3 linked regions of the Hahella sp. HNIBRBA332 genome follow. The protein of the gene in region 1 interacts with the protein of each later gene in a pairwise test. Links are inferred from orthologs where the notes say so. Each region holds a gene or a part of one and is shown on either strand. Other genes may lie near its edges. The genes, in order: O5O45_RS01310, ftsZ and ftsA.

What was found.
Region 2: the proteins of O5O45_RS01310 (region 1) and ftsZ interact in binary tests that used the Escherichia coli proteins (3 or more experiments, as listed by UniProt). The link is inferred for Hahella sp. HNIBRBA332 from one-to-one orthologs.
Region 3: the proteins of O5O45_RS01310 (region 1) and ftsA interact in binary tests that used the Escherichia coli proteins (3 or more experiments, as listed by UniProt). The link is inferred for Hahella sp. HNIBRBA332 from one-to-one orthologs.

The regions. Positions count from the first base shown.
Region 1 is NZ_CP132203.1:254,612-262,295, reverse strand. Bases 2,324-5,207 are described here. They hold O5O45_RS01310 (rod shape-determining protein), read right to left. Parts: upstream 4,343-5,207; coding sequence 3,305-4,342; downstream 2,324-3,304. Other genes in these bases: gatA (Asp-tRNA(Asn)/Glu-tRNA(Gln) amidotransferase subunit GatA), read left to right, coding at 5,033-5,207; gatC (Asp-tRNA(Asn)/Glu-tRNA(Gln) amidotransferase subunit GatC), read left to right, coding at 4,673-4,960; mreC (rod shape-determining protein MreC), read right to left, coding at 2,328-3,194. Also shown: rng (ribonuclease G), read right to left, coding at 1-1,246; O5O45_RS01325 (Maf family protein), read right to left, coding at 1,251-1,856; rod shape-determining protein MreD, read right to left, coding at 1,849-2,322; more of gatA, read left to right, coding at 5,208-6,487; Asp-tRNA(Asn)/Glu-tRNA(Gln) amidotransferase subunit GatB, read left to right, coding at 6,540-7,684. UniProt on the Escherichia coli protein: Forms membrane-associated dynamic filaments that are essential for cell shape determination. Acts by regulating cell wall synthesis and cell elongation, and thus cell shape.
Region 2 is NZ_CP132203.1:6,919,517-6,927,222, reverse strand. The notes cover bases 4,801-7,706. They hold ftsZ (cell division protein FtsZ), read right to left. Parts: upstream 6,883-7,706; coding sequence 5,719-6,882; downstream 4,801-5,718. Other genes in these bases: ftsA (cell division protein FtsA), read right to left, coding at 6,974-7,706; lpxC (UDP-3-O-acyl-N-acetylglucosamine deacetylase), read right to left, coding at 4,801-5,625. Also shown: bifunctional glutamate N-acetyltransferase/amino-acid acetyltransferase ArgJ, read right to left, coding at 1-141; preprotein translocase subunit SecA, read right to left, coding at 148-2,874; O5O45_RS30815 (M23 family metallopeptidase), read right to left, coding at 3,193-4,128; O5O45_RS30810 (DciA family protein), read left to right, coding at 4,268-4,711; more of lpxC, read right to left, coding at 4,717-4,800. UniProt on the Escherichia coli protein: Essential cell division protein that forms a contractile ring structure (Z ring) at the future cell division site. The regulation of the ring assembly controls the timing and the location of cell division.
Region 3 is NZ_CP132203.1:6,917,297-6,921,132, forward strand. What follows is about bases 993-3,836. They hold ftsA (cell division protein FtsA), read left to right. Parts: upstream 993-1,720; coding sequence 1,721-2,953; downstream 2,954-3,836. Other genes in these bases: O5O45_RS30790 (cell division protein FtsQ/DivIB), read left to right, coding at 993-1,691; ftsZ (cell division protein FtsZ), read left to right, coding at 3,045-3,836. In the rest of the region: O5O45_RS30785 (D-alanine--D-alanine ligase), read left to right, coding at 1-738; more of O5O45_RS30790, read left to right, coding at 852-992. UniProt on the Escherichia coli protein: Essential cell division protein that assists in the assembly of the Z ring. May serve as the principal membrane anchor for the Z ring.

The sequences.
Region 1 (7,684 bases):
GACCATCGCAGGCGGGACAGGGCTCACACAGCATCTGGCCCAGGCTTTCAGTGGTGCGCTTGCGAGTCATTTCCACCAACCCTAACTCACTCACGCAGCTGATTTTGGTTTTGGCGTGATCACGCTCCAGCATTTTCTCCAGCATACGCAACACCTGGCGTTTGTGCTCCTCGTCCTCCATATCAATGAAGTCGATGATGATGATGCCGCCCAGGTTTCGTAGCCGCAATTGTCGCGCAATGGCGCGCGCCGCCTCCAGATTGGTTTTGAAGATGGTCTCTTCGAGGTTGCGATGGCCGACAAACGCGCCCGTATTGACGTCTATGGTCGTCATCGCTTCAGTCTGGTCGATAATCAGGTAGCCGCCGGACTTTAATTGCACCTTGCGACTCAGCGCCTTCTTCAGCTCATCTTCAACGCTGTACAAATCAAAAATCGGACGCTCGCCAGGATAGTATTCCAGCTTATTGCGAATCTCAGAGACAAATTCATCCACGAACTTCAACGCCTTATGGAAGCTTTCTCTGGAGTCGATGCGTATTTTTTCGGTATAGGGGCGAACAAGGTCGCGCAGAGTACGGATGTAAAGCGGCAGGTCTTCATATATCGGCCCTGGCGCCGGCGAAGATTTGATCTTCTCCCGTAAAGACAACCAGAGCTTTTGCAGGAACAGGATATCAGACTTCAACTCTTCCGAGCCGACGCCCTCGGCGGCCGTGCGGATGATAAAACCGGCGCCATCCGCGGAATTGGCGTCTTCTGTGGTCACGCAAAGCTGAATGAGTTCCTTGAGGCGGTCACGCTCGGCGTCGTCTTCTATACGTTGGGATATTCCAATGTGATTGTTATCAGGCATATAAACCAAATAACGGGATGGAATAGACAGTTGCGTGGTGAGACGCGCGCCCTTGGCGCCAATTGGATCTTTGGTGACCTGCACGACCAGAGACTGACCTTCCCGCAGCAAAGAGCTGATATCAGGATGCTTATTGCCGCCATTGCGGTCCTCGCCAGGGTTCACAGTGGTTACGTCCGAAGCATGAATGAAAGCCGCGCGCTCCAATCCGATATCAATAAACGCCGCTTCCATACCTGGCAATACTCGGATGACTTTGCCTTTGTAGATATTACCGACAATGCCACGCCGCTGACTTCTTTCGATATAAACTTCCTGCAGCATGCCGTTCTCGACGACAGCGACGCGAGTTTCCACCGGAGTCACGTTGATTAAGATTTCTTCACTCATGCAGTTAGTCCGACCAGATCTTAATTCCGAATTCCTTTAACAGCACGACGGTCTCGCAAAGAGGCAACCCAACAATGGATGAATAGCTGCCTTCCACGCGCTCCACGAAACTCCCGGCCAACCCCTGAATGCCGTATGCGCCCGCTTTATCTGCTGGCTCACCGGAATCCCAATAGCGCTGAATTTCCCGCTCGGACAACTCCCGAAATCGCACCCGACTCAAAGTCGTCGTCACCTTGCAATCTTCCGCCGCCACTAAGGCCACGGAAGTCAACACCTCATGCCATGTTCCTGATAGCCTGCGCAGCATGGCTTTGGCGTCTTCAAAATCAACCGGCTTGCCGAGAATATCGCCTCCCGCCACAACCGTAGTGTCAGCGCCCAACACCACTATATCCTGTTGATCCCTATGCGCTGCAAATATCGTTTTTGCTTTCTCTCTGGCGAGGCGTTCCACATAATCCGCCGCCGCTTCCGAAGGCAGAACGCTTTCATCAATATCCGCGCTGGCGATAGAAAACTCACACCCCAGACCCGCGATCATTTCGCGCCGTCGAGGAGATCCCGACGCCAGCACAAGACGCCGCCCGCCAGGGTTACCGTCAAACATTTTCCAGTTTTTCCATCAGTAGCGAAAACAACGGCCACAAAAGCGCCGAGCTCAGGGCGCCCAATAAATAAGCCATATCCGTTGCAGGCTGGGCAAGCATGCCGTTAATCCAACGAAACAACATCAACACGATGCCGACGATGATGAATACTACAAAAGACTGCTGAATCAGAGGAAACATTTGCAGCCGTTGCAACATCTTCAGCACCAGATAAGCCTGCAGCGCCAGCGCCAGGGCATGCACGCCCAATGTGCTTCCCATCAACACATCCCACAATAGCCCAACACACCATCCGACCAGGATGCCGCAGGCGCCGGGGTGCTTCAACGTCCAGTAAAACATCACCATGCATATGGACTCAGGCCTGAAATAAGCAGCGTATCCACCCAGAGGAATCAGGCTGACGCAAAACGCCAGGAACAGCGTGAAAACGAACAAGACAGGGCGAAACTCATCTCTGGGCATAAGGCCTACTGAGTTTCTTCAGGCGAAGGTTCGTCGGAGACCCTGTCTCCCACCTCCGACGACTTCTTTTTGAACACTAATAAAACGTGTCTGCTGCGGTTTAATTCGGACAAGGGGTGCGCTTCGATTCGCGCAAAAGGCTCGCCCGGGTCATGCACCACTGCAGTCACTTTCGCAACCGGATAACCCGCCGGGAATTTACCGCCCAAGCCGGAACTGACCAACAAGTCGCCAACAACGATATCCGCCGTATCAGGAACATTAATCAGTTGCAACCGGTCCAACACGCCGGAGCCGACGAGAATGCCGCGCACACCGTTGCGATTAACCTGAATCGGCACGGCATGGTTGCTATCGGAAATCAGTAGAACACGAGAGGTCAACGGCGACACTTGCGTCACCTGCCCCATCAATCCCTGCGAATCGAGCATAGGTTGCCCGACATAGACGCCATCGTCAGAACCTTTGTTGACGACCACCTCATGCATATATGGATCAGGATTGATGCCGATGATCTCGGACACCAGCACAGAATCATCCACCACGGACGAGGCATTCAGCAGCTCACGCAGACGATTAACTTCCGCGGTCAAAGACGCCAGACGCTGCGACTTCGCCTCAAGAATCAAAAGCCTGTTGCGCAGCGCGTCATTTTCCTGCTGCAAATCGCGGCGCGATTTAACCGCGTCTTCAGTCCAGTCGACCACGTCGGAAGGGGCGCTGACAACCCATTGCACAGGGGCGACGAGAGTCGCCAGCGTTTCGCGTAACGAAGATAAGAGATTGAGGTGATAATCCGCAAATCCGATGGCGATGGAGAGCACAGCCACCAATATCATTCGTGCGCCTAAAAATGGGCCTTCAACGAAGATATTTTTAATGTCGCAATCTCCCCAACAGTCCGGAAAGGAATTTATCTACAAACACAGAAAGCTACCATAAAACATGGCGAAAACAAGTGGTCAACTCCGTTAAAGAGTTGTTATTCCATAAAGAATAGACCACTGCCGCGCTTGTCGATAACTTCCAGCGCACGACCGCCGCCCCTTGCGACACAGGTAAGCGGATCGTCAGCAACGATTACCGGCAAGCCGGTTTCTTCTGTCAGCAAACTGTCCAGACCGCGCAATAGTGCGCCGCCGCCAGTCAATACGATGCCTCGCTCAGCGATATCGGACGCCAATTCAGGCGGCGACTGCTCCAATGCGCTCTTAACCGCCTGCACGATGGTCGCCAGAGCTTCCTGCAGCGCTTCGAGGATTTCTTCGCTATTCAAGGTAAAACTACGGGGAACCCCCTCTGCAAGGTTGCGGCCGCGCACATCGATTTCACGCAGCTCTAGTCCTTCGTATGCACAGCCGATTTCCTGTTTGATTCGCTCTGCAGTGGCGTCACCAATCAAACTGCCGTAATTGCGACGCACATAAGCGGTAATCGCCTCGTCAAACTTGTCTCCACCCACTCTAACCGAATCGGCGTACACAATACCGTTCAGGGAGATAATGGCGATCTCCGTCGTTCCGCCGCCGATATCCACCACCATGGAACCGTTCGCCTCTTCAACGGGCAGACCGGCGCCAATGGCCGCCGCCATGGGCTCTTCGATCAAAAATACTTCTCTGGCGCCCGCGCCAAGAGCGGACTCACGAATCGCTTTACGCTCAACCTGGGTGGAACGACTGGGGATACAAACCAGTACGCGAGGACTGGGGGTGATGAAACTGTTTTCATGCACTTTGTGGATAAAGTGCTGGAGCATCTTTTCAGTAACGTGAAAATCGGCGATGACGCCGTCTTTCAATGGTCGGATCGCGGTAATGTTGCCCGGCGTCCGTCCCAGCATCCTCTTCGCTTCGGCGCCTACCGCCGCAACGCTTTTCTGTGCGCCCTGGTTACGAATTGCGACCACAGAGGGCTCATTGAGCACAATTCCTCTTCCACGAACATAAATCAGTGTGTTGGCGGTCCCCAGATCGATCGATAGATCGCTGGAAAACAAACCACGTAATCGTTTAAACATTGAACGTTTGAATCCGTATTCTTTTTGGGGTTAGGCATGCTGCGGCAACTTTAACAGTGGCGAGGGGTCAGGGCAAGAATCATTTAGCCCCGCCAGCGCCTAGCCGCAAGCCATTAAAAAATTGTCATCACAAAGGCCTGTTTTGGGGCGTTTTACAGGGAAAAATCGCCAATTCATTTACAGACTGTACGCAAACCCTCTTATAATAGCCCTCTTTAGTTTCCGGTGCGATCAAGAGCGCGGCAATGGCGTTCGCCAGCCCGGATTCAACATCGAATTATCGGATCAGATCCGAATCAAGCCAACCGCAACGCCCAGCAGGAGAATAATGTGACTATCCAGTCGGAACAGTTGGAGACCATCGCCAAGCTAGCGAGATTGGAAACGCCCGGCGATCAAGTGGCGAAACTGACCCGCGATCTGGGACAGATTCTGGACTTCGTTGAACAAATGCAGAAAGTGGACACCAGCGCTGTAGAGCCTCTGTCCAATCCGCTGGAAATGACTCAGCGGCTGCGTAAAGACGCAATCACGGAAAGCAATCAGCGTGAAAAATTTCAGGCTATCGCGCCAGCCACTGAAAATGGTTTGTATCTGGTTCCCAAAGTCATCGATTGACGCGACTGGAACGCCCCTCCAACAGAACCTATTGCGAACGCCTTGCCGGCTATAGAAAAGTAAGAGATACGCATGTTGCCACATACTATTAGCGAGATCATAAGCGGACTCCGGGAAAAACAGTTTTCTTCCCGTGAAATCACCCAGGATTATCTGGCCAGAATCAAGCGTCTCAATCCAGAATTGAATTGCTTCATCACCATCACTGAAGATCTGGCGCTCTCACAGGCGGAACAAGCTGACGCCCGTCTTAATGCAGGACAAGCCTCCATTCTGAATGGCGTACCTCTCGCGCATAAAGACGTCTTCTGCACAGAGGGCGTGACGACGACATGCGGATCCAGAATGCTGGAAAACTTCGTTCCGCCTTACGAGTCCACCGTCACCCGCAAATTCATGGAGGCTGGCGCCGTCACATTAGGCAAAACCAACATGGACGAGTTCGCCATGGGCTCATCCAATGAGAACAGCTACTTTGGCCCGGTGCGTAACCCTTGGGACACCGAGCGAGCGCCCGGCGGCTCTTCAGGCGGCTCCGCCGCAGCGGTTGCGGCCGGACTTTGCGCAGCGGCGACCGGTACGGACACAGGCGGATCGATTCGTCAGCCTGCCGCATTTTGCGGCCTGACCGGACTCAAACCAACTTACGGACGCGTATCTCGCCTTGGCATGGTGGCTTTCGCATCAAGTTTGGATCAGGGCGGTCCTTTCGCCCGCACGGCGGAAGATGCGGCGCTGCTAATGAACGTCATGGCCGGACACGACCCCATGGACTCCACCAGCGCCCTGAACCCCACCGAGGACTACACCGCTTCGCTGACGCAACCGCTGACAGGGATAACTATCGGCTTGCCAAAAGAATACTTCAGCAGCCAGCTCAACGCAGAGCTTGAAAAAGCATTGCAGGAAGCAATAAAAGTGTATGAGTCGCTGGGCGCTTCCTTTAAAGAGGTCTCCCTGCCCCACACAGAGCTGTCCGTACCCGCTTACTACGTTATCGCACCCGCAGAGTGCTCAACCAACCTGTCACGCTTCGACGGCGTTCGTTATGGTCATCGCTGCGAGAATCCCAAAGACCTTGAGGACCTTTATCAACGCTCCCGTTCAGAAGGTTTCGGGGATGAAGTAAAACGCCGCATCCTAATCGGAACCTACGCGCTGTCCGCAGGTTACTACGACGCTTACTACCGACAGGCGCAAAAAATCCGCCGCCTGATCAAAAACGATTTTGTATCCGCGCTGAATGAAGTCGACGCGTTGTTATGCCCAACCACGCCCGATGTCGCCTTCAAACTGGGCGAGAAAACATCCGACCCAGTACAGATGTATCTTGAAGACATCTTCACAATTCCCGCCAGCTTGGCCGGCCTGCCTGCGCTTGGCCTGCCTTGCGGCTTCAAGGGCGGCCTGCCCGTTGGGATGCAGTTGATCGGCAACTATTTTACTGAAGCCCGATTATTGAACCTGGGACACCAATATCAGTTGAACACCGACTGGCATAAACGCAGTCCGGCCTTGGGCGAGTAAGCCCACCCGCACTACATAAAGATTACGCAACCATTAGCGAAGAGGTCATATCATGGAATGGGAAGCGGTTATCGGGCTGGAAGTTCATGTTCAGCTCGCCACCAAATCCAAAATATTCTCCGGCGCAGCCACCGCCTTTGGCGCCGAGCCAAACACTCAGGCTTGCGCTGTAGACTTGGCCATGCCTGGCATGCTGCCAGTCATGAATGAAGAAGCCGTGCGCATGGCGGTGATGTTCGGCCTGGCCATCGGCGCCGAAATCAACAAGCGCTCGGTCTTCGATCGTAAAAACTATTTCTACCCCGATTTACCTAAAGGCTACCAAATCAGCCAGCTGGATCACCCTACTGTCAAGCAGGGTAAACTGGACATCCAGCTTGAAAACGGCGAAACGAAGACGATTAACGTCACTCGCGCCCACCTGGAAGAGGACGCCGGCAAAAGTCTGCACGAAGATTTTCATGGCATGACCGGCATCGACTTAAACCGCGCCGGAACGCCCCTATTGGAAATAGTGTCCGAGCCGGAACTGCGCAGCGCCAAGGAGGCGGTCGCGTACCTGAGGAAGCTGCACTCCATCGTTACCTATCTGGGCATCTCCGATGGCGACATGTCCCAAGGCTCCATGCGCTGCGACTGCAACGTTTCCGTTCGCCCGAAAGGGCAGAAAGAGTTCGGCGTCCGCACCGAGATCAAAAACGTCAACTCCTTCCGTTTTGTCGAAAAGGCCATTCAAGGTGAAATTGAAAGACAAATCGACCTGATAGAAGATGGCGGCCAGATCGAACAGGAAACACGCCTGTACGATGCGGACAAAGACAGCACCCGCTCCATGCGCAGCAAAGAGTTCGCCAACGATTACCGTTATTTCCCTGACCCGGATCTACTACCCATTGAAATTGACGACGCCTATATTGAAGCGATCCGCAATACGCTCCCAGAACTGCCGGAACAAAAGCTGGTCCGTTTCTGCTCTGAGTATGGCTTATCTGACTACGATGCAGGCGTACTGGTCAGCTCGCGCGCGCAAGCGGACTACTTTGAGACCGCCACCAAAATCGTCGGCGACGCCAAACTGACGGCCAACTGGGTAATGGGAGAGCTGGCCAAACGCCTGAACCAGCACTCTCTGGACATATCTCAATCCCCCATCAACGCAGAAGGGCTTGGCAAGCTGTTGCTGCGCCTGAAAGACAA
Region 2 (7,706 bases), 6.7 Mb from region 1 along the record:
AGCAGCAGTTTGCGCCCCTTCACAGAGCTCAAACACCACTAAGTCTTTACGTCCTGGCTTTTTAATGCCGGCGGACCCGACCCCAATACGAACGCCTGCAACAGGGTGAAACTCGGGTAAAGGCGCATGCCCCACAGCCATTTCTAATTACTCCAGGCGACCATGACACTGTTTATATTTTTTGCCGGAACCACAGGGGCAAGGCTCATTACGACCCACTTTCTTGTGATCGCGAACATAAGGCGCATCAGAGCTTTCATCTTGCTCTTCCGCATCGGAACCTTCTTCGATCGCCTCAGGGTGAGTCGCCTGAGCACGCTGCATTTGCTGCGCCAGCGCTTCACGACGGCGGCGTTCCAACTCCTCCATTTCTTCCTGCTTTTGCACCCTGACATGACAGATCACTCTGACCACGTCCTGCTTGATGGTATCCAGCATATTCTGGAACAGTTCAAACGCTTCGCGTTTATACTCCTGTTTGGGGTTTTTCTGCGCGTAACCACGCAAGTGAATTCCCATACGCAGCAGGTCCATATTGGAAAGATGCTCTTTCCACAAGGTGTCCAGGACTTGCAGGAACACCTGCTTCTCAAAGTTGCGCATAACGGACGCGCCAACCACTTCTTCTTTCTCGCGATACGAATCGACAACTGCCTGAAGAATTTTTTCACGCAAGGTCTCTTCATGCAGATGCTTGTCTTCGTCCAACCATTGCTGCACAGGCAACTCAACGCCAAAGTCTGAGTCCAGTTGCTTTTCCAATCCTGGAATATTCCACTGTTCGGCCAAACTTTGCGGAGGGATAAACTGACTGATCGTGGCGTTAACCACATCGCCGCGGATTGCGTCAATCATTTCCGAAATATCATCAGTCGCCATGATTTCGTTACGCTGCTCGTAAACCACATGACGCTGATCGTTCGCCACGTCATCATATTCCAGCAGCGATTTACGAATATCGAAGTTGCGGCCTTCCACTTTACGCTGAGCTTTTTCGATTGCGTTACTCACCATGCGGTGCTCAATCGCCTCGCCTTTCTGCATGCCCAACGCCTGCATGATATTTTTCACCCGGTCAGAGGCGAAAATACGCATCAGATTGTCTTCCAGAGACAGGTAGAAGCGAGTCGAGCCTGGATCGCCCTGACGACCCGAGCGTCCTCGTAGCTGGTTATCAATACGCCGAGACTCATGACGTTCAGAACCAACGACATGCAGCCCGCCCGCAGCGATTACTTGATCATGGCGCTTCTGCCAATCGGCTTTTAGTTGAGCGATCTGCTCTGGTGTTGGATCCTCCAACTCAGCGACGTCGGCTTCCCAGTTTCCACCCAAGACAATATCCGTACCGCGCCCCGCCATATTGGTGGCGATGGTGACAGCGCCGGGACGACCTGCTTGCGCGATAACGTGCGCTTCGCGCTCATGTTGTTTCGCGTTCAAAACGTTGTGAGCGATGCCTTCTTTTTTCAGCATGGCCGACAAATATTCAGACGCCTCAATAGACGCTGTACCAACCAGCACCGGACGATTTTGCGTCACTGTATCCTTAATATCATCGATAACCGCCTGGAACTTCTCATCCACGGACAGATATACCAAGTCATTGTAATCTATACGCTTAATCGGTTTATTGGTGGGAATAACAATCACATCCAAACCGTAAATCTGGCGGAATTCGAAAGCTTCTGTATCAGCAGTACCGGTCATACCGGCCAGTTTCTCATAGAGACGGAAGTAATTCTGGAAGGTGGTGGAAGCAAGCGTCTGACTTTCAGCTTGAATCTTGATGCGCTCTTTCGCTTCAATCGCCTGATGCAGGCCTTCACCCCAGCGCCGTCCGGGCATGGTTCTGCCAGTATGTTCGTCGACAATCACCACTTGGCCGTTCTGCACAATGTAGTCGACGTCTTTGCTATATAAATGATGGGCGCGTAGAGCAGAGCTAATATGATGCAGTAACCCCAGGTTCGTTGCGGCGTAGAGACTGTCGCCCTCTTCCAGCAAACCGTTTTTGGTTAACAGATCCTCAACATAAGAGTGGCCTGATTCTGATAGCTCCACAGAGCGGCTTTTCTCATCAACAGTGAAGTGACCATCTACAGGCTGCCCTTCCTCAGGCGGCTCTCCCTTCTTGAGCAAGGGAACCAATTCGTTGATCTTTCTGTACAATTCAGAGCTGTCTTCAGCTGGACCACTGATAATCAAAGGCGTTCGCGCCTCATCAATCAGAATCGAGTCAACCTCGTCGACAATCGCAAAATGCTGCCCGCGTTGCGCCTTATCCGTCAGGCTGAACGCCATGTTGTCACGGAGGTAATCAAAACCGAACTCGTTATTGGTTCCGTAAGTAATGTCTGATGCGTATGCGGCGCGCTTGGTTTCACCGTCCTGACCACTCACTACGACGCCAACGCTCAATCCCAGATATTCGTACAGAGGCCTCATCCACTCCGCATCACGACGCGCCAGATAATCGTTTACGGTGACTACATGTACGCCTTTTCCAGTCAGGGCGTTCAAATACACGGGAAGCGTCGCTACCAGCGTCTTACCTTCCCCGGTACGCATCTCTGCAATTTTGCCTTCATGCAACACCATACCGCCGATCAACTGAACATCGAAATGGCGCATGCCCATCACGCGCTTACCCGCCTCCCGCGCGACTGCAAAGGCTTCCGGCAGCAGCTGATCGAGCGTTTCTCCCTTCTCAAGTCGAGAGCGAAACTCCTGCGTTTTTGCTTTAAGAGCAGCTTCGTCTAATGCGCTGATTGACTCTTCCAGTTCGTTGATGCGTTTGACAGCTTTGCCCATGCGCTTAATTTCGCGGGCATTTTTGCTGCCGAAAATTTTCCTGGCGATAGATGAAAACATAACTAACGAAATTACCTGTCTCTTTGAAGCGTTTATGGAGGCTCCGCTCGTGGCGGAATCGCTTACTCGTTACTTTATGGATTTGGAGCCACCTTGCCGAAGGAGATAAAAATTCAGCGGGAGCGTAATTCCAAGCTCCGCATTCTAACCTCAATTTGTTACAGCAATAAAGGGATTAGTGCACACTTGTTACCCCTAGTAACAAGCAATGCGCGCGGTGGGGAGATAGAAGCGCCTTAATTTGACTAGATAAAACTTGGGGGAAGAGCAGTCATAACAAGGCCTTGACAAGAGTTACGACAAGGCCCTGAAAAAGTGTTACCGACTTGCGCGATGAATAAATTTTGTGGGATTTGCTGAGCGTCCATCCTGAAGAACTTCAAAGTGAACATGGGGGCCCGTGGAACGTCCAGTGCTACCCATCTTCGCCAAAACTTGGCCTTTTTGCACCACATCCCCTGTCTTAACCAACAGCTTGGCGCAGTGCGCATAGCGAGTAACCAGCCCTCCGCCATGGTTGACCTCAACCAAATTTCCATAGCCAAAGCGTTCTTCCGAAAGCGTTACAACTCCGCCAGCCACCGCAACAATATCGCTACCATCTTTGCCGGCGAAGTCTACGCCAGAATGCCACGCCCGCTTGCCAGTGAATGGATCTGAACGGAAACCATAATGCGAGGACAACCAGCCTTTCTTGATTGGACGCCCGGCGACAAACTGCTCTCTTTGAAAACGTTGGTTGACGAATAGCTCATCCATCACTCGCAGTTGCTGTTCGCGGGATTCAGCCTGCTGCTCTATGGACTCCAGCACTTGCGTTAGCATGGGAACAGAGAATGACTGCTCTAAAGCAGGTTCTTCAGGCCCACCCAGTGCAGGCGATGACTCAAAGTCAAACTCCCCTTCATCCAGACCCGCTACATCGGTAAGGCGCTGACCAAGCGCATCAAGCCGCAACAATCTGGCTTGCAACTCGCCCATTCGCAGTGTCAGCGCATCTATATTCTGTTGTGCGAGTAATTTATAAGTGCGGATTTCTTCTTTCTGTTGTTTCAGATTTTCCTGCCAGGTTTTAACCAGCTCAGGAGTAATGGAAGCGTCCGATGCGGCGGACTGTCGCCCAAGCCAAAACGCCCCCGCCAGCAACGCAGCCACCAGAGACAGCGCAAGGACCGCTGTCAGCACAACCGCACGCGCGCCCATAGAACGGGCGCGTGACTGACCATGTCCATCTCTCAGGAAGATAATATTCATGCTTTTCCAGGGTTTTGAGTTGCCTGAATTATATAAACGACGGAGGTTATCTAAAAATACTATACTTGTAAATTGTAACAGATGTTGTGATAGTTGATGTCTGCAAATGTAACAAACCTTTAATCTTTGGTTAACCATTATGCCTGACAGAGATAGAAAGCTGGGAGATATCTTGTCATCTTCCTCCCCCGCTCTAGAGTCTCTTTTTCACCGCGCCCTGCAATTGGACAAACTACAGAAGATATTCTCACAATGCTTGCCCCCTCATTTGCGTAACAAAGTAACTTTATCGTCAGTCAAAGATGGCGTTATCCGCGTAACGGTCCCCGATGCAGTCACCGCAACTCAATTGCGCATGAATCAGCACACATCCCTGCCGGAACTACGCAAGCATAAAGATTTCGACTTCGCTTATCAGTTCAAGATTCGCGTGGAGCCAACGGAAGTTAAAGCAAAGATAAAAAGGAAGGCGAAACCAATTTCGCAAAAGAATGCTGAGCTTCTCAGACAAGAAGCTCAGCTCTGTGACGATCCAGAGTTGAAGAAAGCCTTGGAAGCTCTTTCAACTCACACAGCGGATTAAAAATCTTAGGCCAACACCGGTTTCAGATAGGAAATCGGTGCTTCACTGGCGTCTTCAAAGGTCACAACTTCCCAAGCATCCTTTTGGGATATGAGCTCGCGAAGAAGTTTGTTATTTAAGCCGTGACCCGACTTGTGCCCTTTAAACTCACCAATCAGGCTGTTGCCCAACAGGTATAGATCTCCGATAGCGTCCAATACCTTGTGCTTAACGAACTCGTCTTCGTAACGCAGGCCATCTTCATTGAGAATCTTGAAGTCATCGACAACGATAACGTTATCCATGCTGCCGCCCAACGCCAGATTCATCGCGCGCAACTTTTCAATGTCGCGCATGAATCCGAATGTCCGCGCACGGCTTACTTCCTTAACGAAAGAAGTGCTGGAAAAGTCGATTACTGTCTCTTGTGAGCGGCCTTTAATCACAGGATGATCAAAGTCTATGCTGAAAGTCACTTTGAAACCGTCGAACGGCACAAAGGTAGCCCGCTTGTCTTCGTCAGTAACCGTTACTTCGCGCTTGATGCGGATGAATTTCTTGGGCGCGTCCTGCTCAGCAATGCCCGCCGATTGAATCAGAAAAACAAACGGACCGGCGCTGCCATCCATAATAGGCACTTCGGCTGCGCTCAACTCAACGTAGCAGTTATCGATTCCAAGACCGGCCAGAGCCGACAGCAAATGCTCAACAGTTGCTATCTTCACTCCATTCTTTACGAGAGTCGTAGAGAGAAGGGTTTCACCTACGTTCTCAGCACGCGCCGGGATTTCCACGATAGGATCGAGATCTGTACGGCAGAATACAACACCCGTGTCCACCGGGGCCGGTTTCAGGGTCAGGTAGACCTTTTCCCCTGAATGCAGACCAACACCAGTGGCTCGGATGATGTTTTTAAGTGTGCGCTGTTTTATCATTTCAATGATTTACCAAAATCTGGATAAAATTCGGCCAAATCATACCAGAAAGGTATTAGGTGCACCAACCTAAAAGACCGAACTCATTCTCATTTAATCCGCCTGACGACGCAAAAACGCAGGTATATCCAAATAGTCCACGTTTTGCTCATCCCCTACGGCCCGACGATCCACCGCCGCATTGCCCACAACTGAAGTAGCGCGTTTGCGCATCACAGTGGGGCGCTCCAGCTGATGATAATCAGTGGTGCCGTTCATAGTCCGGGAAGAGTTGTCCACCACTTTGGTCGGCCGGTCATGCACACCCCCCAGACCCGTGGCGACTACCGTCACCCGCAACTCATCCTTCATTTCCGGATCGATTACCGTTCCAACAACCACTGTCGCAGCGTCGGAAGCGAACTCTTCAATGGTGGCGCCCACTTCAGAAAACTCGCCCAAAGACAGATCCATGCCCGCGGTAATGTTGACCAGAATCCCACGCGCGCCCTGCAGATTGATATCTTCAAGCAGCGGGCTGCGTACGGCTCTTTCCGCCGCCTCACGTGCGCGGTTGTCGCCGCTGGAAACACCGGTGCCCATCATCGCCATGCCCATTTCCGACATAACGGTGCGAACGTCCGCAAAGTCTACGTTTATCATTCCGGGACGGATAATCAAATCCGCAATTCCCTGTACAGCCCCCAAAAGCACATCGTTAGCGGCGGCGAAAGCATCCAGCAAGCTGGTGTTTTTGCCCATGACGCTCAACAGTTTCTCGTTGGGAATCGTGATCAGAGAATCAACGTGTTGTCCCAATTCACGCAGGCCGGCTTCCGCAACTTTCATGCGCTTGCCGCCTTCGAACGGGAACGGACGGGTGACTACCGCTACCGTCAAAATACCCATTTCACGGGCGATTTCCGCTACGACAGGCGCGCCGCCCGTTCCAGTGCCCCCGCCCATACCGGCAGTAATGAAGACCATGTCCGCGCCTTTCAGCGTTTCCGCGATACGCTCTCTGTCTTCCATCGCCGCCTGACGACCTACTTCTGGATTGGCTCCGGCGCCCAGCCCTTTGGTGACGCTGCCGCCGAGTTGAATTACGTGCTTGGCGTCGACATCACGCAACGCCTGAGCGTCGGTGTTCGCGCAGATAAACTCCACGCCTTCCACCGAAGAGGCGAGCATGTGACGAACTGCATTGCCGCCGCCGCCGCCAACGCCTACAACTTTAATGACTGCATTTTGTGGTACGTTATCTACGAGCTCAAACATTCCCCTTCTCCTTCTTCGTTATAGTACCTGCGACCTGAAACTAATTTCCGCAAGTTGGTATAGACCTTTGAGTTGACTCTATTTGGGCTGATTAAAAATTCCCCATAAACCAGTTCTTCAGCCGTTGGAACAGGTTTTCAGCAGGTTCTCCCCGGTGCTGGGAGCCCCGGCCGAGTTCTTGCTGTTTAAATCCATAGAGCAGTAATCCGACTGCGGTGGAGTACATAGGATTGCTAACCACATCGCTCAGACCGGTGACCCATTGCGGCACCGCCAGCCTTACCGGCATGTGGAAAATCTCCTCCGCCAACTCCACGACCCCCTCCATACTGGAGGTTCCTCCCGTGAGCACGACCCCTGCGGCGACGAGATCTTCATATCCGCTGCGTCGCAACTCTGATTGGATCAAGGTGAACAACTCCTCATAGCGCGGCTCCACAACTTCCGCCAACGACTGCCGGCTTAAGTCCCGCGACGGGCGATCTCCCACACCCGGCACCTTGATCGTCTCATCCGCACCTGCCAGCTGAGTCAGCGCACAGGCGTATTTGATCTTGATTTCCTCTGCATTCTGCGTCGGCGTTCGCAACGCCATCGCAATATCGTTAGTGACCTGGTCGCCAGCGATAGGTATTACCGCCGTGTGGCGAATAGAGCCGCCGGTGAATATTGCGATATCAGTCGTGCCGCCGCCGATATCGACGACGCACACGCCCAATTCTTTTTCATCGTCAGTCAGTACTGCGTAGCTGGAGGCAAGCTGCTCCAGGATGATTTCGTCTACTTCCAGCCCGCAACGCTTCACGCACTTTTCAATGTTCTGA
Region 3 (3,836 bases), 6.7 Mb from region 1 along the record:
CGCGCATTCATCGTGTTGCACGGTCGCGGCGGAGAAGACGGAACCATGCAGGGACTGTTAACCCTGCTGAACAAGCCCTACACCGGTAGCGATGTTTTGGCGTCCGCCCTGGCCATGGATAAGCTGCGTACCAAACAGTTATGGGAAAGCATGGGCATTCCGACGCCTAAGTATGCGGTGCTGGACGCCAGCAGCGATTGGGATGCCATCGTAACGGAAGTGGGTGTGGGGCAGCCGCTGATGGTCAAGCCTGTTCATGAAGGCTCCAGTATCGGCATGCGTAGAGTGGTTTCCGCTGAAGAGTTGGAATCGGCGTATCTGGAAGCGGCGAAATTTGATTCAGTCGTTATCGCAGAACAGTGGATAACCGGCGCGGAATATACGGTTTCAATTCTGGGAGAGGACGCGTTACCGGCCATCAAGCTGGAAACTGACCGCCAGTTCTACGACTACGAAGCCAAGTATGTCGTGAACGACACGCGCTACATTCTGCCCTGCGGCTTACCTCAGGATAAAGAAGATGAACTCAAGACGCTGGCTCTGCGCGCCTACCGCGCCATTGGCTGCTCTGGATGGGGGCGGGTGGACATCATGTGTGACGCCGCCGGCCAGCCTTGGCTGTTGGAGGCGAACACGGTGCCTGGGATGACGGATCATAGTCTGGTTCCCATGGCCGCGAAAGCCTCTGGATTAAGCTTTGAGCAGCTGGTTTTGAGCATACTTGGAACAACATTGTAACCAGGGCGGCGATCGACCTGGATGGCAGTCAGGGACGACTGAATAAATTGAGATGTACGGACGTGCGTAACGGTAGTTGCGCCAAGGCAAGTAACTGAGAGTCGCTACAGCTAATGACGCCAACGAAGAAGCAGCTCGACAAATCACTTGGTTCCCGACGCGGCGCAACTGCGACCCGCGCCAGGGAGCGCGCCGACAAACGGAATACCGGGCCGGCTGCGATTGCGCGACTGCTGGCCTTTATCCCGTGGAATCGGGTGTTGCTGCATGTATCGATCTTTTGCTTTTGGCTGTTGGTGTTAAGCGCGTTGATCGCCGGCGTCAAATGGTTGGACCGTCCAGTCGCCACGGTTCAGGTAGTTGGTGAGTTGAACTACGTGAGCCGCGGAGAGGTGAAGGAGTTGCTGTCCCCGTTAATCAACGCCAGCTTTTTTACCTCTGATCTGGACGGCGTGCGAAAAAACCTGGAAGCCCATCCCTGGGTAAAACGGGCTTCCATCTCCAGATTGTGGCCGGACGCCGTACAAGTGGATCTGGAAGAAGAAGAGCCTTTTGTCAGATGGCGTAACCAGGGCTATATCAACGAAGCCGGTCGCTTGTTCGTTAAAGAAACCGGCGTAGTGGTGAATGGCCTGCCTGCTCTGATTGGACCTCCGCACAGCGAGCGGCTGGTGTTTGATAACTTTCAGAAATGGAAGGCGGAACTGTCCAAAGTGGGGTTGGATGTGAACGGCGTGATCATGGAGTCCAGAGGCGCATGGCTGATCAGCTTTACGGATGGGTGGGAGCTTAACCTGGGGAAGCAGGATGTTGAGGGGCGGCTGCACCGTTTTACTGTGCTGTTTGAGAAGAAACTGCACCAGGAGCGAGAAAAAATAGCGAGTGTTGACGCACGATACACCCGGGGGGTGGCGGTGAAATGGAAAGCAGACGTTACTCCGGAACAAGGTTGAATGTGAACTTTAAGACAGAGTCGAAATATATGGCGAGTTCGAGTGGGAATATGATTGTGGGGCTGGACATTGGCACATCCAAGGTGGTGGCCATTGTTGGGCAGAGAAATCAGGAAGGAGCGATTGAAGTTGTTGGCATCGGTTCCCATCCGTCACGCGGACTCAAACGGGGCGTTGTCGTCAATATCGAAACAACGGTCCAGGCCATACAACGTGCGGTGGAAGAGGCTGAGCTGATGGCTGGTTGCCGCATTCATTCGGTCTATGCAGGTATCGCGGGTAGCCACATCCGTAGCATGAACTCTCACGGCATCGTTGCGGTGCGCGATCGGGAAGTGGTGCAAGCGGACCTGGAAAGAGTTCTGGATGCGGCGCAGGCGGTGGCGATTCCTGCAGATCAGCGTGTGCTCCACGTCGTGCCGCAAGAATATGTCATCGACAATCAAGAAGGTGTGAAAGAGCCAGTAGGGATGTCCGGCGTGCGCCTGGAAGCCAAAGTACATTTGGTCACCTGTGCGGTTAACGCCTATCAGAACATTGAAAAGTGCGTGAAGCGTTGCGGGCTGGAAGTAGACGAAATCATCCTGGAGCAGCTTGCCTCCAGCTACGCAGTACTGACTGACGATGAAAAAGAATTGGGCGTGTGCGTCGTCGATATCGGCGGCGGCACGACTGATATCGCAATATTCACCGGCGGCTCTATTCGCCACACGGCGGTAATACCTATCGCTGGCGACCAGGTCACTAACGATATTGCGATGGCGTTGCGAACGCCGACGCAGAATGCAGAGGAAATCAAGATCAAATACGCCTGTGCGCTGACTCAGCTGGCAGGTGCGGATGAGACGATCAAGGTGCCGGGTGTGGGAGATCGCCCGTCGCGGGACTTAAGCCGGCAGTCGTTGGCGGAAGTTGTGGAGCCGCGCTATGAGGAGTTGTTCACCTTGATCCAATCAGAGTTGCGACGCAGCGGATATGAAGATCTCGTCGCCGCAGGGGTCGTGCTCACGGGAGGAACCTCCAGTATGGAGGGGGTCGTGGAGTTGGCGGAGGAGATTTTCCACATGCCGGTAAGGCTGGCGGTGCCGCAATGGGTCACCGGTCTGAGCGATGTGGTTAGCAATCCTATGTACTCCACCGCAGTCGGATTACTGCTCTATGGATTTAAACAGCAAGAACTCGGCCGGGGCTCCCAGCACCGGGGAGAACCTGCTGAAAACCTGTTCCAACGGCTGAAGAACTGGTTTATGGGGAATTTTTAATCAGCCCAAATAGAGTCAACTCAAAGGTCTATACCAACTTGCGGAAATTAGTTTCAGGTCGCAGGTACTATAACGAAGAAGGAGAAGGGGAATGTTTGAGCTCGTAGATAACGTACCACAAAATGCAGTCATTAAAGTTGTAGGCGTTGGCGGCGGCGGCGGCAATGCAGTTCGTCACATGCTCGCCTCTTCGGTGGAAGGCGTGGAGTTTATCTGCGCGAACACCGACGCTCAGGCGTTGCGTGATGTCGACGCCAAGCACGTAATTCAACTCGGCGGCAGCGTCACCAAAGGGCTGGGCGCCGGAGCCAATCCAGAAGTAGGTCGTCAGGCGGCGATGGAAGACAGAGAGCGTATCGCGGAAACGCTGAAAGGCGCGGACATGGTCTTCATTACTGCCGGTATGGGCGGGGGCACTGGAACGGGCGGCGCGCCTGTCGTAGCGGAAATCGCCCGTGAAATGGGTATTTTGACGGTAGCGGTAGTCACCCGTCCGTTCCCGTTCGAAGGCGGCAAGCGCATGAAAGTTGCGGAAGCCGGCCTGCGTGAATTGGGACAACACGTTGATTCTCTGATCACGATTCCCAACGAGAAACTGTTGAGCGTCATGGGCAAAAACACCAGCTTGCTGGATGCTTTCGCCGCCGCTAACGATGTGCTTTTGGGGGCTGTACAGGGAATTGCGGATTTGATTATCCGTCCCGGAATGATAAACGTAGACTTTGCGGACGTTCGCACCGTTATGTCGGAAATGGGCATGGCGATGATGGGCACCGGTGTTTCCAGCGGCGACAACCGCGCACGTGAGGCGGCGGAAAGAGCCGTACGCAGCCCGCTGCTTGAAGATATCAATCTGCAGGGCGCGCGTGGGATTCTGGTCAAC